DNA from 3 places in the Consotaella aegiceratis genome. Region 2 is predicted to be linked to each of the others. Evidence: predicted binding sites of a transcription regulator. Region 2 holds the regulator's gene; each other region holds the start of a gene.
What was found. The regulator LexA, encoded in region 2, represses DNA repair genes until DNA is damaged. The targets are predictions, from matches to a motif close to TGTTCNNNNTGTGTTCNG.
Positions count from the first base shown of each region.

Region 1: uvrA (excinuclease ABC subunit UvrA) is a predicted target of LexA. The motif match lies at 7,708-7,725, and genes of this name have one in related genera.
Region 3: SMD10_RS02355 (glycosyl transferase family 2) is a predicted target of LexA. The motif match lies at 7,720-7,737, and genes of this name have one in related genera.

Region 1 is NZ_JAZHFT010000014.1:77,407-87,816, reverse strand. Features, by position in the region: gene SMD10_RS11900 (NAD-dependent epimerase/dehydratase family protein) at 1-1,021, shown strand, start outside; gene SMD10_RS11895 (MarC family protein) at 1,135-1,794, shown strand; gene SMD10_RS11890 (cation diffusion facilitator family transporter) at 1,818-2,786, shown strand; gene SMD10_RS11885 (NEW3 domain-containing protein) at 3,004-4,182, shown strand; gene SMD10_RS11880 (ABC transporter ATP-binding protein) at 4,179-5,117, shown strand; gene SMD10_RS11875 (ABC transporter permease) at 5,107-6,060, shown strand; gene SMD10_RS11870 (5'-methylthioadenosine/S-adenosylhomocysteine nucleosidase) at 6,101-7,012, opposite strand; gene ssb (single-stranded DNA-binding protein) at 7,053-7,568, opposite strand; gene uvrA (excinuclease ABC subunit UvrA) at 7,863-10,410, shown strand, end outside.
Region 2 is NZ_JAZHFT010000025.1:34,206-44,615, reverse strand. Features, by position in the region: gene SMD10_RS16400 (IS110 family RNA-guided transposase) at 1-443, opposite strand, end outside; gene SMD10_RS16395 (serine hydrolase) at 577-1,758, opposite strand; gene gltA (citrate synthase) at 1,887-3,176, opposite strand; gene gltX (glutamate--tRNA ligase) at 3,332-4,753, opposite strand; gene SMD10_RS16380 (ComEC/Rec2 family competence protein) at 4,863-7,112, shown strand; gene lexA (transcriptional repressor LexA) at 7,369-8,124, opposite strand; gene SMD10_RS16370 (molybdopterin molybdotransferase MoeA) at 8,198-9,406, opposite strand; gene moaC (cyclic pyranopterin monophosphate synthase MoaC) at 9,411-9,914, opposite strand; gene trpC (indole-3-glycerol phosphate synthase TrpC) at 9,911-10,410, opposite strand, start outside.
Region 3 is NZ_JAZHFT010000002.1:158,236-168,645, forward strand. Features, by position in the region: gene SMD10_RS02315 (glycine--tRNA ligase subunit alpha) at 1-464, opposite strand, end outside; gene SMD10_RS02320 (hypothetical protein) at 587-769, opposite strand; gene SMD10_RS02325 (S49 family peptidase) at 855-1,730, opposite strand; gene SMD10_RS02330 (tRNA1(Val) (adenine(37)-N6)-methyltransferase) at 1,828-2,637, opposite strand; gene SMD10_RS02335 (putative signal transducing protein) at 2,624-2,842, opposite strand; gene SMD10_RS02340 (polyprenyl synthetase family protein) at 3,196-4,200, shown strand; gene SMD10_RS02345 (tetratricopeptide repeat protein) at 4,382-6,208, shown strand; gene SMD10_RS02350 (4-(cytidine 5'-diphospho)-2-C-methyl-D-erythritol kinase) at 6,219-7,118, shown strand; gene SMD10_RS02355 (glycosyl transferase family 2) at 7,132-7,659, opposite strand; gene SMD10_RS02360 (PA0069 family radical SAM protein) at 7,793-8,950, shown strand; gene rnhB (ribonuclease HII) at 9,345-9,965, shown strand; gene SMD10_RS02370 (F0F1 ATP synthase subunit B family protein) at 10,260-10,410, opposite strand, start outside.

The DNA of each region.
Region 1 (10,410 bases), on a different contig from region 2:
CGCCTTCGTCATCGGCGGCACCGGCCAAATTGGCCGCGCCGTTGCCACCGAACTTGCCAGCCGTGGGTGGCGGGTCACTCTGTCGAGCCGAAGCGAACCGTCCGATGCGGACGAACTTGCGTCGCGTGGCATCTCGTCTGTCGCGCTGGATCGCGAAGCGCCAGGCGCTCTCGGCAACGTCCTGGCGGAGGGCACCGACGCCTTGATCGACACCATCGCCTTCACCGAGACTCATGCCGATCAGTTGTTGGAGATCGAGCAGGCTGTCGGCGCTTTCGTCGTCATTTCGTCATCGAGCGTCTATCGGGACGATGCCGGGCGCACCCTGGACGAAGCCCGCGACAACGGGTTTCCGATCTTTCTGGGCCCGATCGACGAAGCCCAGCCAACGGTCGAGCCGGGTCCCGAAACCTATTCGACCCGCAAGGTTGCCTTGGAACGCCGCCTGCTCGATCATGCCCGGCAACCAGTCACGATCCTGCGCCCGGCCGCGATCTACGGGCCGTATTCCACCCATCCGCGCGAATGGTGGTTCGTCAAGCGCATGCTCGACCGGCGTCCGGCCATCCCACTGGCCTATCAGGGGCGAAGCCAATTCCACAGCACGGCGGCGGCAAACATCGCCCGGCTGATCGGTGTCGTGCTCGACGCACCGAAGACGCATATTCTCAACATCGCCGATCCAGAGGCGCCGAGCGTTGCGGAGATCGGAACCGCGATCGCCACGCACCTCGGCTATGAGGGCCGGTTGATGCCGATCGAAACGCCGGAGAGCGGCGGCTCGGTCGGATGGACACCCTGGTCGGTCCCCTCGCCCTTCACGCTCGATACCAGCCGGGCGCTCGCGCTGGGTTACGGCCCCGCGACGATCTATCAGGACGCCGTCGGTCCGACCTGCGATTGGCTGACGGCTCAAGACGGCGCTCGCTGGCGCACGCTCTTCCCGGGCTTGGCGGCCTATCCGTTCGAGCTGTTCGACTACCGCGCCGAGGACGAATTCTTCGCGCTGCGGCGCGTTTGAACGGACGCCGTTCGCCTCTCGGCTCGGCAGACAGTTGGGCTTCGCACCGATCCGACTCGAGCGTTTCGGCGATCGTCCTTGCAGTCCGATGCCGGCCGTTCTAACGCAGCCGGATGTTGCACCTCCTCGTCAACGGCTTCGTGACGCTGTTCGTCATCATCGACCCGCTCGGATTGGTGCCGGTCTTCCTGGCGTTGACGCCCGGCGTACGGGCGGCTCACCGGCGCGCCATCGCATTGCGGGCCTCATTGATCGCCGGCATCATCCTGTCGGTGTTCGCCGTGGCTGGTCTGACCGTGCTCGAGGCGCTCGGCATCACGCTCGGCGCCTTCCGCGTAGCCGGCGGCGTGTTCCTGTTCTGGATCGCCTTCGAACTGGTGTTCGAGAAACGGGGCGAGCGCAAACAAAAGAGCGCGGAGGAAGCCGTCGACGACCCGGAGCACGACATTGCGGCCTTTCCGCTCGCCATCCCGCTGATGGCCGGCCCGGGGGCGATCGCGGCGGTGATTCTCCTGGCCGGTGCGTTGCCGAGCCTCGCGGGCCAATTGGGGCTCATCCTCGTCATCGCCGCGGCCCTTGCCTTGTCCTTTGCTGTCCTGGCGCTTGCCCACACGGTCGAACGCCTGCTCGGACCGACCAGCCGAGCCGTGATCTCCCGCCTCCTCGGGGTCGTGCTGGCCGCCCTCGCCGTCCAGTTCGTGGCCGACGGCGCCAAGGAGCTGATGCGAACCAACGACGGCCTCATCGCATTCCTGCAAAACGATCCGACGTAGACTCGAACAGATCGGAGACCTGAATGGCGCGCTCCCGGCGACACGATGGCGGCAGCAGCAAGACGATCTATGCCGCGATCGCCTCCAATGTGGGGATCGCCATCACCAAGCTGATCGCGGCGTTGTTCACCGGCTCGTCCTCGATGCTCGCGGAGGGCATCCACTCCTTCATCGACACCGCGAACGAGGGTTTTCTGCTGCTCGGACTTCATCGGGCGAAGAAGCCCGCCAACGCCCGCCACCCGTTCGGCTATGGCGTGGAAGTGTACTTCTGGGCCTTCATCGTGGCGATCCTCATCTTCGGGCTAGGTGCAGGGTTTTCGGTGTTCGAGGGCGTCGAAGGCTTGTTGACCGAGGAGCCGTCGGCCATCGAGGCGCCGATCGTCGCGCTGGTCGTTCTCGGCCTTGCCTTCTGTTTCGAAGGCTATTCGTGGAGCGTCGCGTTCCGCGAGTTCCAGAAGCGTCGGAATGGCGAAGGACTGATCGCCGATTTCCGCGACCTGAAAGATCCGTCGGTCTTCGTGGTCCTGTTCGAAGACAGCGCGGCCTGCGTCGGCGTGCTGATCGCGGCGGTGTGCGTCGGCCTGTCCTGGGCGACGGGCAATCCCGTCTTCGACCCGATCGGCTCGATCCTGATCGGCATCCTGCTCGCCGCGACGGCCACTTTCCTGGCGATCGAGGTCAAGGGACTGATCATCGGCGAGGCGGCCTCCAACAAGATCGAGACCGCCGTGCGCCGGGCCATGGAGCGCCATGCCGAGATCATTGCCATCAACGAGTTGCGGACCTTGCACCTCGGGCCGAACGACGTTCTGCTGACCGCCAGCTGCGATTTCAGGGACAACGTGCTCTCGCAGGACGTCGAGGCGGCAGTGAGCGAGCTCGAAGCCGAGGTAAAGGCCAAGTTTCCGATCATCCGGCGGCTCTATATCGAAGTGCAGTCGCGCGAGGCGCATCGGCGGATGGAACTGGCCGAGGCTAACTTGGACTGATGTCGCTCGGCCCTTAGCCGGCCCCCGTCCTCCTCATCAGAGCCGCCTCGGTCGCCTGACTTCGGCCCGAATATGACCAAGATTTAATCCGCGGCGGCCTTTTTGTGCCGGATTTTGGTCACGGTCGTCGCAAAACCTTACACCGTCATCGAGGCGGCCCCGCCCATTCTGCCAGGACCGCTTCCAGCATCTTGCAAATCAGTCGGGAGTGATCCGCATGATCCGCGTTCCGCTTTTGCCCGCGGCGACCCTCGCCGCGGGGATGGTCCTGTTTGCCCAAACGAGCTTTGCTCAGGAGAGTCCCACCAAGCCGATCGGCCTCTGGCTGACGACCGATTTTCCGGAGTTGACCGAGCGCATCGGCGACGCTGTTCGGATCCCGCTAACGCTGACCGACGCCGGAATGCCGCCAGCGCGGGTGGAGTTTGCAGTCGCGGGTTTGCCCGACGGTTGGTCGTGGGAAATCGACGGAGCAGGCAAGCCGGTGATGGCCGCGATGGTCGGCCCGGACGACAGCCGCTCGCTGGACCTCAAGCTGACGGAACCCAAAACCGCCAAGCCGGGAAGCTACGCCTTCACCGTCAGTGCGAAAACCGATGCCGGCCAGACCCTGACGCTGCCGGTCAAGATGACGCTGGCCGAGGCCGAACCCGCCGAGGTCAAGGTCGAGCCGAAGCTTCCCGCACTCGTCGGCACGCCGCGCTCGAACTTCGATTTCGACCTCACCATCACCAATTCGAGCGCCGAGGACGCCACCTTCAACCTCCTGGCTCAGACCCCGCCGGGATTCGAAGCGACCTTCAAGGAGCAATACGGCAGCCAGGAACTGACGAGCCTGCCGATCAAGGCCGGCGAGAACAAGGCGGTCAAGCTCTCCGTCACGCCGCCTAAGACCGTCAACGCCGGCCAATATCCGGTCGCGGTCGCGGCCGCCAACGGGGACATCCAGGGCCAGGCGCAACTCGCCCTCGACATCACCGGACAGCCCACCGTGTCTCTAACCGGGCCGGACGGCCGGCTCTCGGGAAAGGCCGAGGCGGGCCAGGAAGCGACGTTCAATTTCACTGTGAGCAACAGCGGCACGGCCCCGGCCAAGGCGGTGAAGCTCTCGGCCAGCGCGCCGTCCGGCTGGACGGTCGCGTTCGATCCGGCCACCATCGATGCGCTCGCGCCCGAGCAGAACCAGCAGGTCGTGGCGCATGTGACCCCGTCGGACAAGGCGATCGCAGGCGACTACATGGTGACGATGCGCGCCTCCGGCGACGGGACATCCGATAGCGCCGACTTCCGCGTGAGCGTGACCACCTCGACGCTGTGGGGCATCGGTGGGCTCGGCGTGATTGCCGCGGCCGTCGTCGTCCTCGGCTTCTCCGTCACCCGGTATGGCCGGCGATGAGCGCGCCAGTCATCGAGGCCAAGGGCCTCACCAAGCGCTACGGCCGCGTCGTCGCGGTCGACGCGCTGGATCTCACCATCGAGCGCGGTGAGGTGTTCGGCCTGCTCGGCCCGAACGGTGCCGGCAAGACCACCACCATCCTGCTGCTCCTCGGCCTCACTGAGCCCTCGGCGGGGCAGGTTCGCGTGCTCGGCTTCGATCCCTTGCGCGAACCGCTCAAGGTCAAGCGTCGGGTCGGCTATCTGCCGGACTCGGTCGGCTTCTACGACACCATGTCGGCGGAGGAGAACCTGGCCTACACGGCGCGGCTCGCCGGCATCCCCCGTGCCGAAGCGGCTGGCCGCATCGACGAGGCACTGCATCGCGTGCGCCTTGCCGACGTGGCCGGACGCCGGGTCTCGACCTACTCGCACGGCATGCGACAGCGGCTCGGCATCGCCGAGCTTCTGGTCAAGGGCTGCGAGGTGGCCATTCTCGACGAGCCGACGTCGGGGCTGGACCCGCAATCGACGCAGGAGCTGCTCGATCTGATCGGCCGGCTGTCGCGCGAGGGCATGACGATCGTGCTCTCCTCGCATCTGCTGACCATGGTGCAGGCGATCTGTACGCGCGTCGCGCTGTTCCATCGCGGCCGGGTCGGGCTGGTCGGTCGTGTCCCGGACCTGGCCAGCCAGGTTCTCGGCGGCGCCTATGTTGTGGAGGTCGAGGCCGAAGGCTGCGACGTGGCGCAGGCGGCAGCCGCCATTCCCGGCTTTACGCGCGCCGCGGCGCTGCCGTCCGGCCTCGTGCATATCGACGCGAGCCGCGACCTTCGCGGCGATCTGGCAAGAGCCGTGGTCGCGGCGGGCGGCAATCTCAAGCAGCTCTCCATGAGCCGCTCGAGCCTCGACGAAGTCTATGCCAACTACTTTGAACAGGTGGATCATGCAGCGTGAAGGCTCGCCCTTTACGGGGCTTTCCACGGTCGCCCTGAAGGAGGCGGCCGACCACATGACGAGCGCGCGCATGCATCTCGTCATGCTGCTCGTCATCCTGACGGCGATCGGCTCGATCTACGGCGCGATCGGGCAGATCAAGGATATGGTCAGCCAGGATTCGTTCCTCTTCCTGCACCTCTTCACCACGGCCAAGGAGCCCCTGCCCTCGTTCGTGTCCTTCCTGGGCTTCCTGCTGCCCCTGGTCGGCATCGCCTTGGGCTTCGACGCGGTGAACGGCGAATACAGCCGGCGAACGATGAGCCGCATCCTGTCGCAACCGATCTATCGCGATGCACTGCTCGCCGGAAAATTCCTCGGCGGGTTGCTCGTCATCGCGATCTGTCTCGTCACGCTGTGGCTGCTCGTCACCGGCATGGGCATCCTGACATTGGGGCTGCCGCCGTCCGGCGAGGAGATCCTGCGGGGGATTGCCTTCCTGTTCGCCTCGCTCATCTACGCCGGCGTCTGGCTGGCCGTGGCCGTGCTGTTTTCCACGGTCTTCCGGGCACCGGCGACCTCGGCCCTCGCCGCTTTGACGCTCTGGCTTCTGTTCTCGATCTTCTGGGGCATGCTGGCGCCGCTGGTGGCGAGCATCGTCGTACCGGCCGATCCGTTCGATCCGGTCGCGACGCTGCATCTGGTGGAGACTCAGCAGGCGATCGCCCGGATTTCGCCGAACACGCTCTACGGCGAGATCACCACAGCGCTCCTCGACCCGTCGACGCGCTCGCTCGGGATCGTCTTCCTGAACCAGTTGCAGGGGGCGCTGATGGGTTCGCCGCTGCCCTTCGGGCAGAGCGCGCTGCTGATCTGGCCGCAACTCTCCGGCCTCGTGGCGGCGATGATGCTTGTCTACACCATCGCCTACGTCTCGTTTCAGCGGCAGGAAATCCGCACCTGACGAGAGCCGGGATCGGCGGCCGTAGCGCCGCCGATCCCTGCTACATTGCCGCGAGGAAGGCGCGGACCACCCGCGCCGAATTTTCCGACGCCAGGCTGAAGAAGGTGCCCATCTCGTTTTCGCCCTCGCCGCCGCCGGCAAGATCCGACAGGCTGCGGAAGGCGATGAAGGGCACGCCGTTGGCATAGGCGACGTGGGCCACCGCGGCGCTTTCCATGTCGAGCACCTTGGCGCTGAACGTGTCGGACACGTATTGGCGGAAATCGGCATTGTCGACGAAGGCCATGCCCGACACGCCGTTGCCGCCGACGACGATCTTCGGCGCCTGCGTCAGGCAGGCCTTGTCGGCGTTGCAATCCTCGAGTTCGACCGAGCCAGCCACTTGGCGGGCGACGTCCAGCAGCTTCCCGTCGACGGGGAACCAGAAGCGTTCTTCCAGCCCGTCATGGCCGTCGGCGAAGACGCCGACCTTCTGCGGGAACATCATCCCGTAGTTCTGAAAGATCTCCTCGGCATAGCTCGGCAGTTCGTAGCCGTCCGCGGTCTCGCGGGCGAAGACGGCCTCCAGATACTCGGCCCACCGGTCCGCGACGACGACGTCGCCGATCGAGAGCTCCGGATCGACGCCGCCGGCGATGCCCGAAAAGACGATCGAGGAGACGTCGAAATGGTCGAGCGCGAGTTGCGTCGTCATCGCCGCGTTGACCATCGAGACGCCGGAAAGAAACAGGACCACGTCCTGCCCCTCCAGCGTGCCGGTGACGAAGAGGTTGCCGTTGATGGTCTCTTCCTGCGGGTCTTGAACGGCTGCCTTGAGGCTCTGCCATTCCGGCTCGAACGCCGACATCACCGCGATCATCGGCGCATCGGAGGCCTCTTGGGCGAGCGCATCAGGAGCGGAGATCGCGGTCGAGGCCGCCAAAAGCGCGATGGAGAACGTCGTTAAGCGCAAGACAGCCCCCAGCCTGTTGTCTTCCATCACGAGGCCCGGCTCAGAACGGAATTTCGTCGTCGAGGTCGTGCGACGAGCCACCGCCGCCCCCGCCGCCATAGCCACCGCCACCGCGATCGTCCTGGCGATCATACCCGCCGCCGCCGCTCCCGCCGCGGGAGTAGTTTCCGCCTCCGCCTCCGCCACCCGAGCCGCCGCCTTCGCCGCGAGCGTCGAGCATCTGGAGTTCGCCGCGGAAGCGCTGCAGCACCACCTCGGTCGTGTAGCGCTTCTGGCCGGACTGGTCGTCCCAGGAGCGGGTCTGCAGCTGGCCCTCGACATAGACCTTCGAGCCCTTCTTCAGGAACTGCTCGGCCACCTTGGCGAGGTTTTCGTTGAAGATCACCACGTTGTGCCACTCGGTGCGCTCGCGGCGCTCGCCGGACTGGCGGTCGCGCCAGGTTTCGGAGGTGGCGATGCGCATGTTCACCACCATGTCGCCGGAGTTCAGCCGGCGGATTTCCGGATCGGCCCCCAGATTTCCGACCAGGATCACCTTGTTCACGCTGCCAGCCATTCGGTCACACTCCAACTTATCCTTTGCGGGCGATCCGCCCGGTCGCGCCCACCATAGAGCAATGGCGCCCGCCGAACAAAGGCGAGGCGTCGTTCGGCGAGATTTCCACAGGCGCCGTTTGGGCATTGCGGCGCCATCATGTTCGCATTATGTTCCCTACCACGCAAGAGCCGTTGATGAGTCCGTTTCGCTTCGCGGCCCCCTCCCAATCGGCGAACGGATCGTTATCTATGGCATCGGACCGGCCGCGAAATCCCGGCGGCAGCGCCCCTCATCGTTATTTTCTGGCAGGCCATGGCGGAACTGAAGCAGATCTCCATTCGCGGCGCGCGCGAGCACAATTTGAAGAATGTCGATCTCGACCTTCCGCGCGACCGGCTGATCGTCATGACCGGCTTGTCCGGCTCGGGCAAGTCGTCGCTCGCCTTCGACACGATTTATGCGGAAGGCCAGCGGCGCTATGTCGAGAGCCTGTCGGCCTATGCCCGGCAATTCCTGGAGATGATGCAGAAGCCGGACGTCGACCAGATCGACGGGCTGTCTCCGGCGATCTCCATCGAACAGAAGACGACGTCGAAGAACCCGCGTTCGACGGTCGGTACCGTCACGGAGATCTACGACTATCTGCGTCTGCTCTTCGCGCGCGTGGGCGTGCCTTATTCTCCGGCGACCGGCCTGCCGATCGAAAGCCAGACCGTCAGCCAGATGGTCGACCGGGTGCTGGCGCTCGACGAGGGTGCCCGGCTCTATCTGCTGGCGCCGATCGTGCGTGGCCGCAAGGGCGAGTATCGCAAGGAACTGGCGGAGCTCCAGAAAAAGGGCTTCCAGCGCGTGCGCATCGACGGCGAGTTCTACGACATCGCCGACGCGCCTTCGCTCGACAAGAAGCTGAAGCACGATATCGAGGTGGTGGTCGACCGCATCGTGGTGCGTCCGGACCTCGGCGCGCGTCTGGCCGACTCCCTTGAAACGGCGTTGGGACTGGCGGACGGCCTGGCGGTGGCGGAACTGGCCGACGGCCAGGACGAGAACGGCAAGCCGGTTCAAATCATCTTCTCCGAGAAGTTTGCCTGTCCGGTATCGGGTTTCACCATCCCTGAAATCGAGCCGCGCCTGTTTTCCTTCAACAATCCGTTCGGCGCCTGCCCGACCTGCGACGGGCTCGGCTTCCAGCAGGCGATCGATCCGGCGCTCGTGGTGCCGGAGGACAACAGGACGCTGAAGGCCGGCGCCATCGCGCCCTGGGCCAAGTCCTCCTCGCCCTATTACGGCCAGACGCTGGACGCGCTCGGCAAACGCTTCGGCTTCAAGCAGACCGATCGCTGGTGCGATCTGTCGGCGGAAGCGCAGAACGCGATCCTCAACGGCACGGGCCGGGAGAAGATCGAATTCAAGTACAATGACGGCCTGCGCTCCTATTCGACCACCAAGACCTTCGAGGGGGTGGTGCCCAATCTGGCGCGTCGTTGGAAGGAGACGGATTCGGCCTGGGTGCGCGAAGAGATCGATCGCTACATGTCGGAGACGCCCTGCCCGGCCTGCAACGGCTATCGCCTGAAGCCGGAGGCGCTCGCGGTGAAGATCGCCGGGTGCCACGTGGGCGAAGTCACGCAGTTGTCGATCCGCGCCGCCAACGACTGGTTTGCGGCGCTGCCCGAAAAGCTCAATGCCAAGCAGAACGAGATCGCCGCGCGCATCCTGAAGGAGATCCGCGAGCGTCTGCGCTTCTTGAACGATGTCGGCCTCGACTATCTCACCCTGTCGCGATCGTCCGGCACGCTGTCGGGCGGCGAGAGCCAGCGTATCCGCCTGGCCTCGCAGATCGGCTCGGGCTTGACCGGCGTGCTCTACGTGCTCGACGAGCCGTCGATCGGCCTGCACCAGCGCGACAACGAGCGCCTGCTCGAAACGCTGAAGCACCTGCGCGACATCGGCAACACAGTGATCGTCGTCGAGCACGACGAGGACGCGATCCGCACCGCAGACTACGTCGTCGACATCGGTCCGGCCGCCGGCATCCACGGCGGCGAGGTCATCGCCTCGGGCACACCCGCCGAGATCATGGCGCATCCGAAATCGCTGACCGGCCGGTATCTCTCCGGCGCGCTCGGCATCCCGGTGCCGGAAAACCGGCGCAAGCCCAAGAAGGGCAAGGCGCTCAAGGTCGTCGGCGCGCGCGGCAACAACCTCAAGAACGTCTCGGCCGAGATTCCGCTCGGGCTGTTCTCCTGCGTCACCGGCGTGTCGGGCGGCGGCAAGTCCACCTTCCTTATCGAGACGCTGTTCAAGGCGGCGGCGCGGCGCATCTCCAACGCCCGCGACATTCCGGCCGAGCACGACCGCATCGAGGGCCTCGAACACCTGGACAAGGTGATCGACATCGACCAGTCGCCCATCGGCCGCACGCCGCGCTCCAACCCGGCCACCTATACGGGCGCCTTCACACCGATCCGCGACTGGTTCGCCGGCTTACCGGAGGCCAAGGCGCGGGGCTATCAGCCAGGCCGCTTCTCCTTCAACGTGAAGGGCGGGCGCTGCGAGGCCTGCCAGGGCGACGGCGTCATCAAGATCGAGATGCACTTCCTGCCCGATGTCTACGTCACCTGCGATGTCTGCCACGGCAAGCGCTACAATCGCGAGACGCTGGAGGTGACGTTCAAGGAGAAGTCGATCGCCGATGTGCTCGACATGACGGTGGAGGAAGGCGTCGAGTTCTTCGCCGCGGTGCCGGCGGTGCGCGACAAGCTGGCCATGCTCAAGGAGGTCGGCCTCGGCTACGTCAAGGTCGGCCAGCAGGCCACCACACTCTCGGGCGGCGAGGCGCAACGCGTCAAGCTCGCCA
Region 2 (10,410 bases):
TGCCCGCGCTCCAGCAGAAGGCTCCTGATCTGGTTGGTCAGGGAGGTGCGTTCGCCGACCAGACGGTCGCGCACCCGATGCAGCGTCTGGACATCGAGCTGCTCCTCGCTCTTCAACTCGACGAAGCGCATGGTGGGCCGGGTTGCTGCTTCAGCGATCGCCTCGGCATCGCGGTCGTCGTTCTTCTGCGCCTTCACGTAGGGCCGCACATACTCCGGCGACATCAGCCGAACCTCATGCCCCAGTGCCAACAGCGACCGGCCCATGTGATGGGCGCCGCAGCACGCCTCCATCGCCATCACGCAAGGCTCCAGCCTTGCGGCGAAGGCGATCACCCCGTCGCGGCGCATTCGCCGTCGCACGACCACCGCCGCGTCCGCGTCGAGCCCGACGATGCTGCAGCTGTTCTTGCCCAGGTCGATGCCAAGGATCACTATGCTCATGGTCCGCTCCTTCCTTCTTGAACACCGACATCCCACACAGGCGTCGGCGGGAGGGGCGGGCCATCCATAAAGGGGGACGCCGGATTTCGGCAGGCAGGCTCCAGAAAAATTTAGGCCCCATAGGCGCGCTCGGTCAGCGATCTTGCAGGCGGGCAAGGAGACCGCGATAAAGGGTCAGCAATGTGTTCTCTTCCAGCAGCTTTTCGGCGTTCCAGGTCGCGACGGAGCAATAGGTCGTGCCGTCACGGCCAACGACGCGGCTTGAGAGATTGAACACGCCGATTTCCGAACCACCCTTATAGGCAAGATGCCGCCAGGCGCCGTGTTCGATCGGACCGGCGTTGATGCCAAGGCTCGGCAGATCGGCCGTCGCGTCGAGCAGGCGGCAAAGCTCTCGCGCCGTCATTTGCCACTCGATGCCGAGCGTCGGCGCGGCGATGAGATCGCCCAGGGCAGGCAAGGGCAGGTCGGCGATCTCTTCGAGGATGGCGCGGCGGCCGCCGGCATCGGCCCCGTGCCACCGGGCGCGCAGGTCGGTATTCGACCGGGCTTTCAGAACGAACGCCTCGCGCGTGGTCAAGAACGGGCTGTTTCGCGGCGAAACCGCTTCGACGGCTTCACGCCCGACCAGATGAATCAGCGCGTCCGCAGCGGTGTTGTCGCTAAGCGACATCATCAGATGCGAAAGGGTCGAGACGGTCAGGGGCGAACCGTCCGGCCAGTCCTGCAACTGGCCTGTCGGCAGGGACTTCCACGACGCGGAAAGGTCGACCGTCCGACCCCAGTCCAGCCGCCCAGCCTCGACGGCGCGCTCGACCGCCACCAGAACCGCAAGCTTGAAGGCCGATCCCACGGCCATCGGCGTCCCGGCTCGATGCTGCGCCAGCGGCTCGCCGTCGGCCAGGACCAGCAGCGACGTATCGCCGGGCAGCGAGGTGATCGCCGAGACCAGAGACTCGAAATCGCCGGTCGGCGTGAGCACACCAAACCAGAGACCGCTGATCCGCCCGTCGTCGCTCAGCGCGATGCTGGCACGAACCTCGGCGCGTTCGAAACGAAGGAGAAAACCGTCGCCATCTGGATCGATCGCCAGAAGCGCGCCGCCCTTGCGCTCCATGTCCGCAATGATCCGCTCGATATCGGCGGGGGCGACCTTGTCCAGGAAAACCGGCGCGAAATGGTTCGGATCGAGGCTGTCGCTGTGCAAGAGGGCGTCGAGCGCCTCCCGCTGCTTCGAGAGTTGAGCGGCACCGGCCGATGTCGTCGCCAATTGCAGGATTGCCCCCAACGCCAGGATCAACAGCAAGGTTCGCACGCCTAACTCTTCCAGAAAACGACAAGGCCGCGGCGCCGCCGCACTGCCATGATGCGAGCATGGGGCAGGCCGAGATGCAAGAAAGGGCGCCGTGGCGCCCTTTCCAACACATCATTCTCAAGGTCCGATCAGCGCTTTTCCATCGCCACATATTCACGCTGCGCCGCGCCGGTGTAGAGCTGGCGCGGGCGGCCGATGCGCTGGTGCGGATCCTCGATCATTTCCTTCCACTGCGCGATCCAGCCGACCGTGCGCGCGAGCGCGAAGAGGACGGTGAACATCGTGGTCGGGAAGCCGAGCGCCTTCAGCGTGATGCCCGAATAGAAGTCGACGTTGGGATAGAGCTTCTTTTCGATGAAATATTCGTCGTGGAGCGCGATATGCTCCAGCTCCATCGCCACTTCGAGAAGCGGGTCGTCGGTGACGCCGAGCTGCTCGAGCACCTCGTGGCAGGTCTTCTGCATGATCTTGGCACGCGGATCGTAGTTCTTGTAGACCCGATGGCCGAAGCCCATCAGCCGGAACGGATCGTCCTTGTCCTTCGCGCGGGCGACGAATTCCGGAATGCGGTCTTTCGTCCCGATTTCCATCAGCATGTTGAGCGCCGCCTCGTTGGCGCCGCCATGGGCGGGACCCCAGAGGCAGGCGATGCCGGCCGCGATGCAGGCGAATGGATTGGCGCCCGAAGAGCCGGCCAGGCGCACCGTAGAAGTCGACGCGTTCTGCTCGTGGTCGGCATGAAGGATGAAGATGCGGTCCATCGCCCGCGCCAGCACCGGATTGACTTCATACGGCTCGCACGGCGTGGCGAAGCACATGTGAAGGAAGTTCTCCGCATACGATAGGCGGTTCTGCGGATAAACGAAGGGCTGACCGATGTGGTACTTGAAGGCCATCGCGGCGAGCGTCGGCATCTTCGAGATCATGCGGATCGAGGCGACCATGCGCTGATGCGGGTCGGAGATGTCGATCGAGTCGTGATAGAAGGCAGACAGCGCTCCGACCGAACCCACCATCACCGCCATCGGATGGGCATCCCGGCGGAAGCCGGCGTAGAAACGCGACATCTGTTCGTGGATCATCGTATGGCGGATGACGCGACGCTCGAAATCCTCCATCTCTCGCGCGGTGGGCAACTCGCCGTAGAGGAGGAGATAGCAGGTCTCGAGAAAGTTACCGCTTTCGGCCAATTGCTCGATGGGATAGCCGCGGTGAAGGAGGATGCCCTCGTCGCCGTCGATATAAGTGATCTTCGACTCGCACGAAGCTGTGGAAGTAAATCCAGGATCAAATGTAAAGGCACCCGTCTGTTTATACAGAGACGAGATGTCGATAACCTCGGGCCCGATAGTTCCCTGCCGGACAGCGAAGTCGAACTCTTTGTCCCCAAAACCCAACTTGGCTGATTGATTCGACATATATCTCCCCTTCTTTAAAGGCCGCGACCGGCGGGCTGCGGAACAGAGCAACTTCCTGCCGATTGTGGATTATCGCAAAGCGTTGTCGGTAACAAGTTGTAGCAATCCGTGAGGCCGCGGGGCTCCTCCCGGATCAATAGATCAAGGTATCTAGGTCAGACCGCCTGGTCTTGTAGACGTGCCAGCGCCTCCTCGCGACCGAGCACGGCCAGCACGTCGAACACCCCCGGCGAGACCGTGCGACCCGTCAACGCAGCCCGCAGCGGCTGCGCCGCCTTGCCGAGCTTGAGGCCCTGCTCTTCGGCAAAACTGCGCACGATGCCTTCCAGCCCCTCTGCAGTCCATTCGGGAGCCGAGGTGAAATCCGGCAACAGGGCGTGCAGGATGTCGCGCCCACCGTCATCCAGGATCGCCTGGGCCTTCTCCTCCATCGCCAGAGGCCGCTCGGCAAACAGGAAAGCCGCCCCGTCGACGAGCTCGACCAGGGTCTTTGCGCGTTCCTTCAGCCCCGGCATGGCGGCGGCCAGAAGCTCGCGCACGGTTGCGTCCGGCCGCCGCTTCAGGATTTCGCCATTCGGCAGCACGTCGCGCTCGGACATCAGCGTCTCGACCAGATCCGCATCGCTGGACTGGCGGATCCAATGGCCGTTGATGGCTTCCAGCTTGGCGAAGTCGAACCGCGCAGCACCCTTGTTGATGCCGGTGACGTCGAACCAGGCGACCATATCCTGCGTCGTCATGATCTCGTCGTCGCCATGGCTCCAGCCGAGGCGAACGAGGTAGTTGCGCAGCGCCACCGGCAGGTAGCCCATGGCGCGATAGGCCTCGACACCCAGCGCGCCGTGGCGCTTGGAAAGCTTGGCCCCATCGGGGCCGTGGATCAGCGGGATGTGGGCCATCGCCGGAACCGGCCAGTCCATCGCGTTGTAGATCAGCGTCTGACGTCCGGCATTGGTCAGGTGGTCGTCGCCGCGAATGACCTGCGTCACGCCCATGTCGTGGTCGTCGACCACGACGGCCAGCATGTAGGTGGGCGATCCGTCGGAACGCAGCAGAACGAAATCGTCGAGATCCTTGTTCGGAAAGCGGACCTCGCCCTGCACCAAATCATGCACCACGGTCTCGCCATCGAGCGGCGCCTTGAGTCGCACGACCGGCTTGACGCCCTCGGGCGCCTCGGACGGGTCGCGGTCGCGCCAACGACCGTCGTAGCGGGGAGGGCGCTTCTCGGCGCGCGCCTTCTCGCGCATTTCCTCGAGCTCCTGAGGCGATGCGTAGCAGAAATAGGCCTTACCGCGGCGCACCAGCTCATCGACCACCTCGCGATGCCGAGGCGCCCGCTCGTATTGGGAAATGGGTGGCTCGTCGGCATTCAGCCCGAGCCAATCGAGCCCCTCGATGATGGCCTGAACCGCGGCCTCGGTGGATCGCTCGCGGTCGGTGTCTTCGATCCGGAGCAGCATTCTGCCGCCTTTGGCCCGCGCGTAGAGCCAATTGAAGAGAGCGGTTCGCGCACCGCCGATATGCAGAAAACCCGTAGGGGAGGGAGCGAAGCGGGTCACGACGCGGTCCGGCATGACGACTCCATGGGAATGAGAAATGAGGGCAGCCGATCTTTTTCGATCGGATTTGTCGTGCCGGTGTGTAGCATAGCGCTCGGCAGAGACAAGGCAGCGAACGCGCGGGATGAGTACGGCCGACCGCGATCTTTACGCATCGAGCACGGCCCGGCGCCGCAACGTGCGCGCCGGATGGGTCGACGCGGTCGGCGGCCATGACGATGCCGAGGCGACGGCCGATCCGGGCTGGTGGGCGCGCGCGATGGCGATCGAGGAGGCGGCGCGCTCCAGCTTTGCCCTGGCACCCATCGGCCTGATCGTCGGCGTGGTTCTGGTGCATGGCTTGGCGTGGCGCTGGCCGCCGCTGTTGGCGCTTGGGCTCGCGGTGCCCTGCCTTGCGAGTCTGCGGTGGACGTCCGGCGCGCCGCTGCGAAGCGGCTTGGCCCTGGTCGTCGGTTTTGCGCTTCTCGGCGTGGCTTTGGCCCAGTGGGAATTGCAGCGCACCGAGACGACGATCCTGTCCGGCGACGTCACCACCCGGATCGAAGGCACAGTCGTCTGGAGGGACCAGGACGAACGCGGCCGGATGCGCTATCGGATAAGGCTCGCCGATACGCAGCGTCCCCACCTCTCACGGCCGCCCGAGGAGGTCCGCATCCTGGTGACGAGCCGGCACGGCTTCTTGCCGCTGGGCAGCACCTATCGCGGCCTCGTGCGCCTGATGCCGCCGTCCGGCCCGGCCTATCCGGGCGGATACGACTTTGCCTTTTCGCCCTATTTCGAGGGGCTGGGTGCGTACGGGTTCAGCCTGGGTGCGCCGGAACCGGCATCAGACACGCTGCAGTCAAACCTTTCACTGCAGCTCATGCGCCTGCATCTCGGCATCGCCGAGCGCATTCGCTCGGTGTTGCCCGGCGCCACGGGCGGCGTCGCCGCGGCGCTGGTCACCGGTGAGCGGTCCGGCATTCCCGACACCGTCACCGAGTGGCTGCGCAAGAGCGGGCTCGCCCATCTGTTGGCGATTTCCGGACTGCACATGGCTTTGGCGGCGGGCTTTGCGATGACCCTGGTTCGCGCCTTGCTGGCGGCCATTCCTGGCTTGGCGCTGCGCTTTCCCGTCAAGAAATGGGCCGCCGCCGCCGCCATCGTCGTCGCCGCTGCCTATCTCGCCATCTCGGGCGCCAACGTGGCGACGCAGCGCGCCTTCATCATGCTCGGTGTCATGCTGCTCGCGATCCTCTTCGACAGGCCAGCCCTGACGCTGCGCAACGTCGCCATCGCGGCGCTGATCGTGATCGCTCTCGGCCCCCATGCCGTGATGACGGCGAGCTTTCAGATGTCGTTCGCCGCAACCACGGCGCTGGTCGGGGCCTATGGCGGCTTCGCGCGCTGGCGCGCCGCGCGATCGTCCCGGTCGAGGGGGCCGCTGCCGCTTTGGCGAAAGCTGATACTCTTTTTCGTCGGCATCGCCGCATCGTCGCTCATTGCGAGCGTCGCCACGGCGCCTTACGCAGCCTATAACTTCCAACGCCTCGCGCCGTTCGGCCTCGTCGCCAATCTCCTGGCGCTGCCGATCTTCAGCCTTTGGGTGATGCCGCTGGCGTTGTTGTCCGTGCTGGCGATGCCCTTTGGCCTCGACGCGCCGTTCCTGCATCTGCTGGCGATCGGACTGGATGCGATCTTCGCCATCGCGCACCTGACGGCCGACCATATGCCCGACGCGGCGAGCGGGATCGTCTCGCCGCTCGCCTTGGCGGTGCTGACGGCTGCTCTGCTGGTGGCGACCCTCTGCGCCAGCCGCCTGCGTTGGATCGCGGTGCCTTTGGCCGGCATCGGTTTGGCTTTGGCGCTGGCGACCGGCTCGCCGCCCGAATTGCTGATCTTCGAGGATGGCGAGGAGGTGGCCCTGATCGCCGAGGACGGCACTGTCTCCTTCCGCAAGGAGCGACCCAACGGGTTCGTCGCGGACCAATGGCTGCGCGCCTATGGAGGCGGCACGGCGACCGCCGACACCGGTTCGCCATTCGATTGCGAGGAGGCTTTCTGCCGCGCCGTCAGCCGCTCGGGACTGACGATCGTGTGGACCGACGACTACGAACTCACCGGGCGAGCCTGCGACGAGGCCGACGTCGCCATCGTCGCACGGGCGATCCGACTGGACGCCTGCCGCTCAGGCGCGCTTCTCGTTACGCTTAGGACACTGCGGCGCACCGGATCACTGGCTATTTCCCGCTCGCCGGCCACGGGCCGGGCGGAGATGCAGACGGCGATCGGCCCGGTTCCCGCCGAGTGGAACGCCCATCGGCTGGCGCCCTGGCCGGAATATTGGCGAAAGCCGGAGATTGCTGACGGCGAGGCCGGCAAATCCGAGGATTGAGAGCTTCGCCGATCGACCATCTCCAGGATCGATCCGAGCGCTGATGCTTGCCGGAGACGATGGCAGCCACACAGCGCTACGGCGTAGACCGATATCCGGCCTCGGCGGCAGGCAACGCGGTCTGGATCCTCGGCACGGTGGCCGAGGATGACGCTGTGAGGAGCCGTTACCTCACTCCGTGTCCGCGTTCCTGCAATAGAGCAAGACTATGGATGAGCCACGACGATATTCGTGCCCTCGGTCGACGGGCGGCGTTCTAGGAATAGCGGCGAATGAGCCCGATCAGCCGACCTTGTACCTTCACCCGATCCGAGCCGAAGATCCGCGTCTCATAGGCCGGGTTGGCCGCCTCCAGGGCAATGCGGTCGCCGCGTCGCCGGAAGCGTTTCAAGGTGGCTTCCTCGTCGTCGACGAGCGCCACCACGATATCGCCGGGCGTGGCCGTATCGGAGCGACGGATGACCACGGTATCGCCGTCGAGGATGCCGGCCTCGATCATCGAATCGCCCTTCACCTCCAGCGCATAGTGCTCGCCGCTGCCACCGATCATGTCGGCGGGGATCGGAATCGAATGAGTCGGGTGCTGGATCGCCGAGATCGGCACGCCGGCGGCGATCCTCCCCATGACCGGAACGCTGAGCGCCGCTCCGTCGCTCACTTCGACCGGCGCAGGGCGGCTCGGCCGGGCCAACGCACCGATGCGGGGCAGGGAGACGCTTTCGGCCTTGGGGGTCTGTGCCCGTCCTTCGATGACGCTCGGCGTGAAGCCGGTTCTCGCCTTGGCGGGCTCAGGCATGCCCTCCGGCAGCTTGAGCACTTCGAGGGCTCGGGCTCGGTTCGGCAGCCGGCGAATGAAGCCCCGCTCCTCCAGCGCCGTAATGAGCCGGTGGATTCCCGACTTCGAGCGCAGATCGAGTGCGTCCTTCATCTCGTCGAAGGAGGGGGGCACGCCTTCCTCCTTCAATCGTTGATGAATGAAGACCAGCAGATCGTGCTGCTTGCGCGTCAGCATCGCCGCGAATCCCTCCGAAAACAAAACCTGAACAAATCTAGCTGTTCTAGTTGTGTTCCGCAAGCGGAACTCGTCAGTCGAGGTCGACGTAGAGGCAGGGATCCCCCGCTTCGGCACGAGCCGCTTGAGCCGGCCGCATCAGCAGAGCCGAGGCGCGGGCATAGATCGACAGGAGCGAGGAGTCCTGCCGGTCCATCGGCGTCACGATCGCGCCGCCCTCTGCCGACAATTCCGATATGGAGCGCAGGAAGTTCGTGCGTTCGCTCGGATTGGCGGGCAGCGCCACGCCCGTGCGGCCCACTCGGGTCAAGGGTTCGGGTTGCCGGCCAGCCAACGCGCGCACCAACGGCCGCAGAAACACCGAGGCCGCCACCAGGCTCGATGCCGGGTTGCCGGGCAGCCCGATCAGCCGCATGCCGTTCAGCCGCCCAGCCATGATCGGCTTGCCCGGCCGCATCGCCACCTTCCAGAAATCGAGCGAAACGCCCTTCGCCTCGAAGACCGCACCGATATGGTCGTGATCGCCGACCGAAGCACCGCCGATCGTCACCAGAAGATCGATTCGCTCGTCGATCGCGCGATCGACGCAGGCGGCGATCTTCGCGGGATCGTCGGGGGCGATTCCATAGTCCAGAATCTCGCCGCCGGCGCGCCGGACGATGGCCGCGACACCATAGCCGTTGGATGCGACGATCTGAGCTGGACCGACCGGCTCTCCGGGTGCCACAAGTTCCGATCCCGTCGCCAGCACGGCCACTCGCGGACGCCGCCGCACCGTCAGAATGGGATGGCCGCCGCTTGCCGCCAGGGCCAGGGCACCCGGACGCAGCCAGGTGCCGACGGACAGCAGGATGTCGTCCTGAGCGAAATCGTTGCCGGCCGGGCGGATGTGCTGACCGGTAGACGGCGCCGCGGTGGCGCGGATCAGGCGATCGCCGAGCGTCTCGGCATTCTCCTGGATCAGGATGCTGTCGGCTCCGGCGGGCACCGGCGCGCCGGTGAAGATACGCACGGCCTGACCGCTGCCGACGGACCCGTCGAAAGCGCTGCCGGCGGCGGCCTCGCCGATCACCTCGAGCGACCGCGATAAATCGGCGAGATCGGCGGCGCGGACGGCGTAACCATCCATGGCCGACGAATCGAAATCGGGCTGGGTGCGGGTGGCGCGAAGCTCGGTGGCGAGAACGCGTTCGAGCGCGTCATGAAGGGCGACGTCTTCCGTGCCCGACGCCGGCTCCACGCCTTCGACGAGCTGGGCGACCGCCTCCTCGACGGAAATCATGATGTTATGCTCCTGCAGTCCAGGTTCCGGATTTGCCGCCTGATTTCTCCAGCAGGCGGATACCGGTGATGGTCATGCCGCGCTCCACCGCCTTGACCATGTCGTAGACGGTGAGGCAGGCGACAGAGACGGCGGTCAAGGCTTCCATCTCGACGCCGGTCTTGCCGCCGACCTTGACCGTCGCGGTCACGCGAAGACCGGGCAGGGCGGGTTCGGCTTCGAGGTCCACCTTCGCCGAATTCAGCATCAGCGGATGACACAGCGGGATCAGTTCTGAGGTGCGCTTGGCCGCCATGATGCCGGCGATGCGCGCGGCCGCCAGCACGTCGCCCTTGGCGGCCTGACCCGAGACGATCAGCGACAGGGTTTCGGGCGTCATCAGAACGAGCCCTTCGGCGCGCGCCACGCGCTGCGTTTCGACTTTTTCGCCGACGTCGACCATGCGCGCATGGCCGCTGGCGTCGATATGGGTCAGACCGGTCTCAGAGGCCTGGGGCGTATCCGTCATGCTGCGGCTCCCGCCTCGACGCCGGTCAGAAGCAGCCGGGTCGCGGCAGTGACATCGGCCTGTCGCATCAGGCTCTCGCCGACGAGAAAGGCGCGAACACCCGCGTCTGCAAGCCGCTGGCAGTCGCCGTGGGTGAAGATGCCGCTTTCGCCGACCAGCAGCCGGTCGTCGGGCACGAGCTTCGCCAAGCGCTCCGACACGGCCAGATCGGTATGGAAGGTCTTGAGATCGCGGTTGTTGATGCCGACCAGCGGCGAGCGCAGCTTCATCGCCCGTTCCAATTCGGCCTCGTCATGCACCTCGACGAGAACGTCCATGCCGAGACCGGCAGCCGTGTCCTCCAACTCCGCGGCACAGGCGTCGTCCACGGCGGCCATGATGATCAGGATGGCGTCGGCGCCCCAGGCGCGGGCCTCGACCACCTGATACGGCTCGAACATGAAATCCTTGCGCAGCGCCGGCAGCGACACGGCGTCCCGCGCGGCCGTCAGGAAGC
Region 3 (10,410 bases), on a different contig from region 2:
TGCTGGAAGTAGGTGAACTGCGACACCTCCATGCCGTCGCACCAGCATTCCCAGCCGAGCCCCCAGGCGCCGAGCGTCGGACTCTCCCAGTCGTCCTCGACGAAGCGGATGTCGTGGAGCAGCGGATCGATGCCGATCGCGTCGAGCGAGCCGAGATAGAGCTCCTGGAGGTTCGACGGATTGGGCTTCAGGATCACCTGAAACTGATAGTAGTGCTGGTAGCGGTTCGGGTTTTCGCCATAGCGCCCGTCCTTCGGCCGGCGCGACGGCTGGACATAGGCGGCGTTCCACCGCTTCGGCCCCAGCGCACGCAACGTCGTCGCCGGATGGAAGGTGCCGGCACCCACCTCCATGTCATAGGGCTGCAGCACGACGCAGCCATAGTCCGCCCAATAGCGCTGGAGGGTCAGGATCAGGCCCTGGAACGAGCGGCGGGGATCCATATGGGGGGCGATGGCGGACATGGCGGCGCTTTCCTCTCATGCGGCCCGAGGGCGGACACGGATGAGCGGGTTGCCATGGGCGGGGAGAAGCGGTCAAGCCGAAAGCGAAGCGAATCGGCTGGATGTCGACGCGCCGACGCGCGTCAGTCGCGTTTCAGCCGATAGACGCCGTCGGATCCGCGCACCAGCGTGCCCTGCGCCCCGGTGCGGCTTTCGGCCTCGGTCCGCCGGTTGCGTTCCATGACGCGGGTGGCCTCCTGCTTCATCCGCTTGTAGCCGAGATAGGCTGCGGCGCCGACGAGGCCGAGAAAGATAAACTGCGGCATGATCTGGCCCTGACCGTTCCTGCGCCGACTATGCTCCTCGCGATTCGGCAAGTAAAGCAGCCGGCGTCCGGCCGCCGTGACGAACTCACAGACCGTAGCGCGTCCAGAGCGCCTTGTCCTCGGCGACCGAAATCAGCGCCTCGGCAGCGCCGGCCCCGATCGTCTCGCCGTCCAGTCCGAACAGACCGAGGCCGGCAATCGCCGGCGTCCGCCGGCCGAACCATCCCCGCGCCTGCTGAACCAGAGAGGGCTTGGCCTTGTCGCCGAAGCGCTCCCGGATCACGCCGTGAAGATCGCCGAGCCGATCCACGAGGCCGAGGTCCTGGCCCCGCTTGCCGGACCAGAACAGGCCGGAAAAGAGATCGGGATCGTCGGACAGCCGGGCGCCGCGACGCTCCTTCACGAGGTCGATGAACGTCTGGTGCACCTCGATCTGAAGCGTCTTCAGATGTTCGACGTCCTCCGGCTTTTCCGGCTGGAAGGGATCGAGGGTCACCTTGTTCTTGCCCGCCGTATAGACGCGCCGCTCGACGCCGAGCTTGTGCATCGCCTCGACGAAGCCGAAGGAGCCGGACACCACGCCGATCGAGCCGACGATCGACGAGGGATCGGCGATGATCTCGTCGCCGGCGCAGGCGATCATGTAGCCGCCGGAGGCCGCGAGATCCTCCACGAACACCAGCACCTGCTTGTCCTTCTCGGCCGCCAGATCGCGGATGCGCTGAAAGATCAGGCGCGACTGCACCGGCGAGCCGCCCGGCGAATTGACCAGGATGGCGACGGCCGGCGCCTTCTTGACGGAGAACGCCTTGTCGAGCGCCTGCGCCACCGTGGCCAGCGACAGGCCGCTGCGCAGCCGGCCACCGCCGGCCATGATCGTGCCGCTCATCCGGACCACCGGAATCGGGACGGTGTCCTTGCGGAACCGGGCGGGAAGATAGCGGGTGAGAGTGTTGGCCACGCGAAAGCGCCCTTTTGCAGCAGATTGACGTGGCTTGCCATGTAAGTATGCCGCCGGGTTTCGCAACGAGGGGGCGCGGCAAAAGGATATCGTCGGCTCAGCCGTCGACGGCGATGTCCGCGGTCCCCTCGGCGATTGCCTCGGCCAGCGGGGTCAATCCACCGTCCGGCCCATGCAGCACCAGCGGCGGCAACAGCGAAAGCCCGCCTCGCGACGCTTTGCGGGCGCTGACGAGCAGTCGGATCGCCGGTTTGGCAGGATGCGCATGGACGGGCACCAGCCCGAGATCGCCGAGCCGACCCTGGGCGGCCGCAAGCACCTCGCCGACGACCTCCGGCCGCACGATCATCGAAAGACGGCCCCGGGACTTCAGAAGTGCGGCGGCAGTGCGCACCCAGCGATCCAGAAAGCCGGTACCCTCCATGTGCCGGGCCTCGGCGCGCAGGGCATCGGGAGACCGCCGGCCCCTGGCCTCATGAAACGGCGGATTGCTGAGGACGAGATCGAAGCTCTCGTCGAACAGGCCCGCCGCCTCCCGACCCGGCCGGGTGGCCAGAACATCGGTCTCGATCACTCTCAGCCGGGGCGCGAGGCCGGCGTTGTCGGCCACCTCGATCGACTGCCGCGCCAGCATGGCCATCGACGGATTGATCTCGACCAGCGCCATGTCGAGCATCGACGCGCGCGCCGCAGCGGCGAAGCCGACGACACCGGTGCCGGCGCCGAGATCCGCCGCATGGCCGACCTGGCTCGCGCCGACGGTCGCCGCCAGCAGCATGGCATCGAGGCCGGCGCGATGGCCGGCGCCCCGCGGCTGAAAAAGCTGGAAGCGGCCTCCGAAAAACCCGTCGAGCGTCGTTTCGAGCCCGGCCGTGGCAGCGCTGCGATCGGCTTCAGGAGAGCTCATGACCGAGATCGGCATCGCGCAGGAGCCGGCGCGCCTGCTCGGCCCGCTCCGGATCGACCATGACACGGCGCGGCAGGACCCCGATCGAGCCGTCGAGGATGCTCATATGGCCGTCGGCCACGAAATGCGGGATGGCGGCATCCTTCAGCAGTGCCTCGACGAAGCTGATCAACACGGCGTCGTTGGAGCGGATCAATTCTTCCATTCGATGGTACTTCTCCCTCTCGAACCCCGCAGCGTCATTGTACCGGCTCGAGGCAGAAAAACGACATCGGGTTTTCCGTTTCGCGATCGATGGCCCTGCCCGATGCCGAATTCCAAGGCTTTTCGACGCTTAAAATCTGGAACGACCCTTCGCGTCCGGTCATTGCCGTCGGCAGGCACCAGGCGGAATGCGAGCGTCGCAAGCGACTGCAGGTGCTCTTGCAGGCCTGAAGCAAAGAGGCAAGGATGGTGGATGATGACGATCTCCTGCTTTCCGAGAAACGTTCGACCCAAGTTCCTGCTTGCCCCCGCCGCGCCGGACCGCTATTCCGACGCAATCAACGGAGTGAGATTGTGAGCCTCGCCAGCGAGATCAAACCGCAAAGCGGCATCGATCCGATCGTCAAGCTGACGGCGCCCGACATGGATCAGGTCAACGCGCTGATCTTGGCCATGGCCGGGTCCAATGTCGAACTGATCCCGCAGATCGCCGAACATCTGATCTCGTCGGGCGGCAAGCGCCTGCGCCCCATGCTGACGATCGCGGCGTCTCTGGCCTGCGGCTATCGCGGCCAGGGCCATATCAAGCTGGCGGCGAGCGTCGAGTTCATGCACACCGCCACACTGCTCCACGACGACGTGGTGGACGAGAGCGATCTGCGCCGGGGCAAGCAGTCCGCCCGGATGATCTGGGGCAATCAGGCCAGCGTGCTGGTCGGCGACTTCCTGCTCGGCCAAGCCTTCAAGATGATGGTCGAAGTCGGCTCGCTGACCGCCCTGGAAATCTTGTCCAACGCCTCCGCCGTGATCGCGGAGGGCGAGGTCTGGCAGCTCGCCGCCTCCAAGAAGTTGACCACGACCGAAGCCGACTATCGCTCGGTGATCGAGGCGAAGACCGCGGCGCTGTTCTCCGCGGCCGCCGAGGTCGGGCCTGTCATCGCCGATGCGGGCACTGCCCTGCGCGAGGCGATGCGCAGCTATGGCCTCAATCTTGGCCTCGCCTTCCAGCTCGTTGACGACGTTCTCGACTATGGCGGGACGTCGGTCATGCTCGGCAAGAACACCGGCGACGACTTCCGCGAGGGCAAGATCACTCTGCCCGTCATCCTCGCCTATCAGCGCGGGACCGACTCCGAAAAGGCGTTCTGGCGCGAGGCGATGGAGGAAGGCCGCACGGACGAGAGCGCGCTCGCCCAGGCCACGGCTCTGCTGCAGCGTCATGGCGCGCTGCGCGATACGGTCGCGCGGGCTCGCCACTATGGCGGTCTGGCCTATCAGGCGGCGGAGGCGCTGCCTGCCTCGGAGAGCCGCGATGCGCTGCTTCAGGTGGTCGAATTCTGTATCGACCGCGTCACCTGACCCGACGAGCCGACCACGGGCCTTGCCCTGAGTCGCAAAATCGTCATGGTGCGCATTCAAAACGGACAGTCCTGGCGGAGAGGACAGCGCGTCGAAGCGCTGCCGTCCGACCAGCAAAGACAGCGCTTTCATGCGGCATTCGCGAACGTTGCCGCGCGACACCTCTCGGAAGGAACGGAACGTGCAGATATCGCGCCTTTTTCCGCTGGTTTGCGTCGGTGCCCTCGCCATCGCATCCGCCGTCGGCGGCGCTTCGGCCGCAGCTAATGACAGCACCCAGACGCCGCGCATCGATCTGAGAACCCAGAGCCTTTCCGGCGCCTACCTGGCCGCCAAGGCGGCGCAGCTGGCCGGCGATCTGACGGCCGCCACCGACTATTACGAGCAGGCGCTGAAGATGGATCCGACTGCGCCGGAGTTGCAGCAGGACGCCATGTTCGCCTTCCTCGCCGCAGGCCGGTTCGACGAGGGGGTGCAACTCGCCGCAAAGCTTCGGGATTCGACCGAGGCCGGCAAGGTCGCCCGGATCGCCATGGGCATCGATGCATTGCGCCGGGGCCAGTTCGACAGCGCCCTGAAAGAATTCGACATCAGCGACCTCAGCGACCTGGATGCGTTGCTGCTCGGCCATCTGTCGGCCTGGGCCGAGGTCGGCGCCGGCGATGTGGACAAGGCCCTGCAGCGTCTGGACGAGCTTGAGGGGGTGCCCTGGTACCCGATCTTCAACCAGTACCAGAAGGGCCTGATGGCCGGCTTTGCCGAACGGCGCGAGATCGCCCGCCAGGCCTTGAACGCCGTGCTCGACGACGAGACGGACGCCCGCACCTCGCCCGATGCCTATCTCTCCGCAGCCGAGGCGCTCGCCCGGATCGAGGCTCGCGAAGGCCAGCGCGACGCCGCGCTTGCCGCGATCGACAAGGGTCTGGCGATCGCCGCCGCCTACGATCCGCTGCTGCGCCTGCGTGAGCGCATCGAGGCCGGCGAGACGATCGAAGCGCCCGTGACCAGCGTGCGCCAGGGAGTGGCCGAAACCCTCTACATTCTCGGCCAGGCCATCAATCGCGGCGAGGGTCAGCAGGTCGCGCTTCTCTACTTCCAGCTGGCTCATGCCATCGCGCCGGCCGACGATACGTTGCTGACGGCCCTGGCCGGCATCGCCGAACGCGGCGATCGCCTCGACCAGGCGATTTCCTATTACGAGAAGATCCCGGAGGATTCGGCCCTACGGCGCAACGCCGATCTGCAGATGGGCCTCGACCTCTGGTATGCGGAGCGCAAGGACGAGGCGAAGACCCATCTTCGGCGCGCGCTCGAGCAATATCCGGACGATCTTCAGGCTCATCTGGCGCTTGCCGACGTGCTCGCGGCCGACAAGGACTATGCCGGCGCGGCCGAGGTGCTGGACAAGGCGGTCGACCTCGCCGACGACACGGACGAGCAGAACTGGAACGTGTTCTATCAGCGCGGCATCGCCTACGAGCGGCTGGGCGAATGGGACAAGGCGGAGCCGAATTTCCGCCAGGCGCTCAAGCTGGTGCCGAACCAGCCGCAAGTCCTGAACTATCTCGGCTATTCCTGGGTGGATATGAACCGCAACCTGGAAGAAGGCCTGGAGATGATCAAGACGGCTGTCGATCTGCGGCCGAACGATGGCTACATCATCGATTCGCTCGGCTGGGCCTATTATCGGCTCGGCCGCTTCGACGATGCCGTCGAGCAGTTGGAGCGGGCGGTTCTGCTCAATCCGGTCGACCCCACGATCAACGATCATCTGGGCGATGCCTATTGGCGGGTCGGCCGTAAGCGCGAGGCGCATTTTCAATGGCAGCGGGCTTTGGGCGGCGATCCGAAACCCGAGCCGGAGCAGATGACGAGCATCGCCGAAAAGCTGCAGGACGGGCTCGGACCGGTCGAGAAACGGCCTGACGCGCCTGCCGGCACCGACCGGACCGACGATCGTGCGTCCAACGCCGAGAAGCCCGTAGCCCAGCCGCAGAGCGCCGACTGACGCCGAGGCCGTGAGCGCGGTCGACCCAACCCGCTCGGCGGAGCGCCAAGGTTTTGCGCCCGCCAAGGTCAATCTGGCGCTGCATGTGACGGGCCGACGGGCCGACGGCTTTCATGAACTCGACAGCCTGGTCGCCTTCGCAGAGCATGGCGACCGGCTCGCTGTCGCTCCATCCGCTTGCGACCGACTGACCCTGATCGGGCCGTTCGCGCCCGCCCTGGACGGCGTGGCGGCCGACAATCTCGTGATGCGAGCACTTGACCTGGCACGCCACTGCGCGGCCACCCGAGGCACCCGCATCGGTCCCCTTTCCATCACCCTCGAAAAGCGCCTGCCGGTCGCCGCCGGCCTCGGCGGCGGGTCGGCCGACGCCGCGGCGCTGCTGGCGCTTCTCGCAGAAGCCGATCCAGGGCTCCGCGACGATCTCGCTTCGGCCTGCCTGGGCCTTGGAGCCGACGTGCCGATGTGCCTGGCCGGACATCCCGCGCGCGTTCAAGGGGTCGGCGAAATCGGGCAGGCTCTGCCGGCCTTTCCGCGGGTTCCCGTCGTCCTGGTCAATCCGGGAGTCCCGGTCGCGACGCCGGAGGTGTTCCGTCGCCTCGTGAAACGGCAGAATGCGCCGCTCCCGTCGGTCGCCGGCGGCTGGCCGACGATCGAGAGCCTGGTCGCCTACCTGGCGGGGGCGCGCAACGATCTCGAAGAGCCGGCGCTCTCGATCGCGCCAGCGATCGACGAGGCCCGCAAGGCGCTGACTGAGGCAGGCGCCCTTCTGTCGCGCATGTCGGGCTCCGGCGCCACCATCTTCGGCCTGTTTGCGACGAAGGATGCCGCGCACGACGCGGCCACCGCGATCGGTGCCGAGCATCCGCATTGGTGGGTATTGCCGAGCACTTTGCGCGGGACGGGGTAACGAGTACCGGACGCTAAGGCTGGGCGGCGTAGGGACGGATCGCCGCATCGAGGCGCACCGAGGCCACGCCTTTGGCGAGATCCGCGAGCGAGCGCGCGTTTCCGGCCTTCGACAGCGCCTGGCCTTTCGACAAAATCAGGCCGCAGGAAAGCGGCGGGCTCCACCACGCGAACGGATCGAGGAAACGGCTGAGCCCGCGGCCCTCCCACGACCTGGAAAACCGCGCCGGACGCGGCCCGGCTCCATGTCCGAACGAAAAGTGGTTGCCGACCGCCTCGATCCAGCCGGGACTGAGACGCGCACCGACGCATAGCAACAAAAGCCATTCGCCGCGCGCCGCCGAAATCGTACCGGCCATGCTCTCCCCCTCGGCGATCCGGCAGCCGGCCTCCTCCGCAACAGCACGCGCCTCTTCGCCGAGACCGCGATCCAGCACCACGACGTCGCGCACCATTCCCTCGACGGCTCCGGGCACCAGCGAGAGAAGGCTGGCGGCCAGCGGCCCGGGCTCCTCACCCACTTCGATCAAGACGCTCAACATGACGTCCCGTCTATCCAAATGACGGTTCCATGAACAGCGGGAACAAACCGGCCGCAAGAATGTTCTTGTAATGTTCTCATCTCGATGTTAGGACTTTGTTCACAACACTAGACCCGAAACGGGAGGTAATCCCATGCAAGAGGTCCAGGCCGCCGACAGCGCCGCGTTCTCGGCGCCGGGTGGCGTCGATATCGCCAACCACATCATTGCCGAGTCCGGGCTTCGGGTTGGGTTCGACCGGCGGCGCGGGCGGGGCGCCGGCGTCAATCCGTCGGGGCGCTTCGAGCCGATGTCCCGCCACGTCTTCGACGACGGCTGGCAGACGCTCGACGAACTGCCCGCCTTCAAGACCGAGGTTCAGGTGGAGCGGCCGAAGACGGTCATCACGCGTAACACCTCTCCGGACATTTCCTTCGACCGGTCGATCAATCCGTATCGTGGTTGCGAGCATGGCTGCGTCTACTGCTTCGCCCGGCCGACCCACGCTTATATGGGACTGTCGCCGGGCCTCGATTTCGAATCCAGACTGTTCGCCAAGCCGAATGCGGCGCGACTTCTGGAGGACGAGCTGTCGAAGCCGACCTATCAGCCGCGCACCATCGCCATCGGCACCAACACCGACCCGTATCAGCCGATCGAGAAGACTTGGCGTGTCATGCGCGAGGTCCTGGAGGTGCTGGAGGCGGCCAACCATCCGGTCGGCATCGTCACCAAGTCGGCGCTCGTCGCACGCGACATCGACATCCTGTCGCGGATGGCCGCCAAGGGCCTGGCGCGGGTCGCTCTGTCAGTGACGACGCTCGACCGGACGCTCGCCCGCGCGATGGAGCCGAGAGCGGCAACGCCGGAAAAGCGCCTGGAAACGATCCGGCTCCTAAGCGAGGCCGGAATTCCGACGATGGCGATGGCCGCGCCGATCATCCCGGGACTCACCGATCACGAGATCGAGCGCCTGCTGGAGGCGGTCGCCACCGCCGGGGCCAAGGAGGCCGGCTATATCCTGTTGCGGCTGCCTTTAGAGGTGAGCCCCATCTTCAAGGACTGGCTGCTGCGCCATTATCCCGACAAGTACCGGCATGTCCTGACGCTGATCCGCTCCATGCGGGACGGTAAGGACTACGATTCGGAATGGGGCAAGCGGATGCGCGGCAAGGGGCCCTACGCCTTTCAGATTAAACGCCGGTTCGAGATCGCCTCCGAGCGATTCGGCCTGAACCGGGGTCGCACGCCGTTGCGCACCGATCTCTTTACCGCTCCGAAGGGCAGCGGCGTGCAACTGTCCCTGCTCTAGAAGCACTGCTGTCGTCTGCCGGGCTCCGGCCGGGCGCACAGATCCCGGCCGAAGGCTAAAGTTGGGATGCTGCCGGATCGAGCGGCGACAAATTTATACGCCGAACCGGCCGAACCGGCACCGGTGTTGCGGTCGCAAAGCGGTGCTCGGACGGGCTGTGTGAGATGCCCGACGGAGGCAAACATTCGCCCGCTCATCCCCACCCCTCGATGCGGCGGGCCTTGTGGAGAATCGGAGAATGCGCGAGTCTTGCCGCATCATGACTCGCCATTCCTCCGATTCTCTTTTTTCTTCGCCCCAGCCGAAGGCGGCGGGCAAGGCGGCCGCCGCAGCGCGCACGAAGGATACGGCCGGCGCCAAGCAGGCCCGGCCGAAGACCGCCAGGATCGAAGTGTTGGCGCCGACCTTCACCCTCGAGGAAGAACGGCTGGCCAAGGGTGCACGGCTGGTCGCGGGGGTCGACGAGGTGGGCCGCGGGCCGCTCGCCGGACCGGTGGTCGCCGCCGCGGTGATTCTCGATCCGAAGCGTATTCCGGCCGGGCTCAACGATTCCAAGAAGCTCACCGCCGAAGTGCGGGAAGCCCTTTTCGCCGAGCTGCTTTCCGTTGCGCGGGTGTCGTTCGCGTCCGCCAACGCGCTGGAAATCGACCGCTACAACATCCGGGGCGCCACGCTCATCGCCATGACCCGCGCGCTCGCCGCATTGGACGAGCAACCCTGCCACGTCCTGATCGACGGCCGGGACGTGCCGCCGCGCGTCGGCAGCCGGGGGACCGCCGTGATCGGCGGGGACGCGCGATCCGTGTCGATCGCCGCCGCGTCGATCGTTGCCAAGGTGGTACGCGACGCCATGATGCGGCGCGCCTGCGACGTGTTTCCGGGGTACGGCTTTCGCCGTCATGTGGGCTATGGCACGGCCGAGCATCTCGACGCCCTGCGCCGGCTCGGTCCCTGCTCGATCCACCGCATGAGCTTCAGACCCCTGCGCCCCGATCTTCTTGCCGCGGCAGAATGAGGCAAAGGAAGCCGCTCAAGAGATAGCGGCGGCACCCGACGTTGAGTGGATCAGCGACGCGACGGCCGACGATGACGCCGCCGCAATGGACTTCCCATTCCTTCGATACGGATGAAGCAGGCCGACCGCGAGAGATTGCCGCGAAGCCGCGAGCCTACGGCACCTGCAATAGAGGCGAACGTCCGCGTCGACGGCTCCAAACGAAAACGAGCAGCCCGACGGGCCGCTCGCCAATTCGATAAGAATGAATTTCGGCAGCCGCCATGACGGCCGTCCGTGACGAGGTCCGCCGGACTACTGAAGCCGCTTGCGGACCTCGGCGATCGACTGCTCGAAGAACCGGTCGTCCTTCGCCGCGCCGTTGCGCTCGGCGATCAGCTTGGCCGCTGCGGCTATGGCGATATCGACGGCCGAAGACCGCACGTCGGCCACCGCGTCAGCTTCG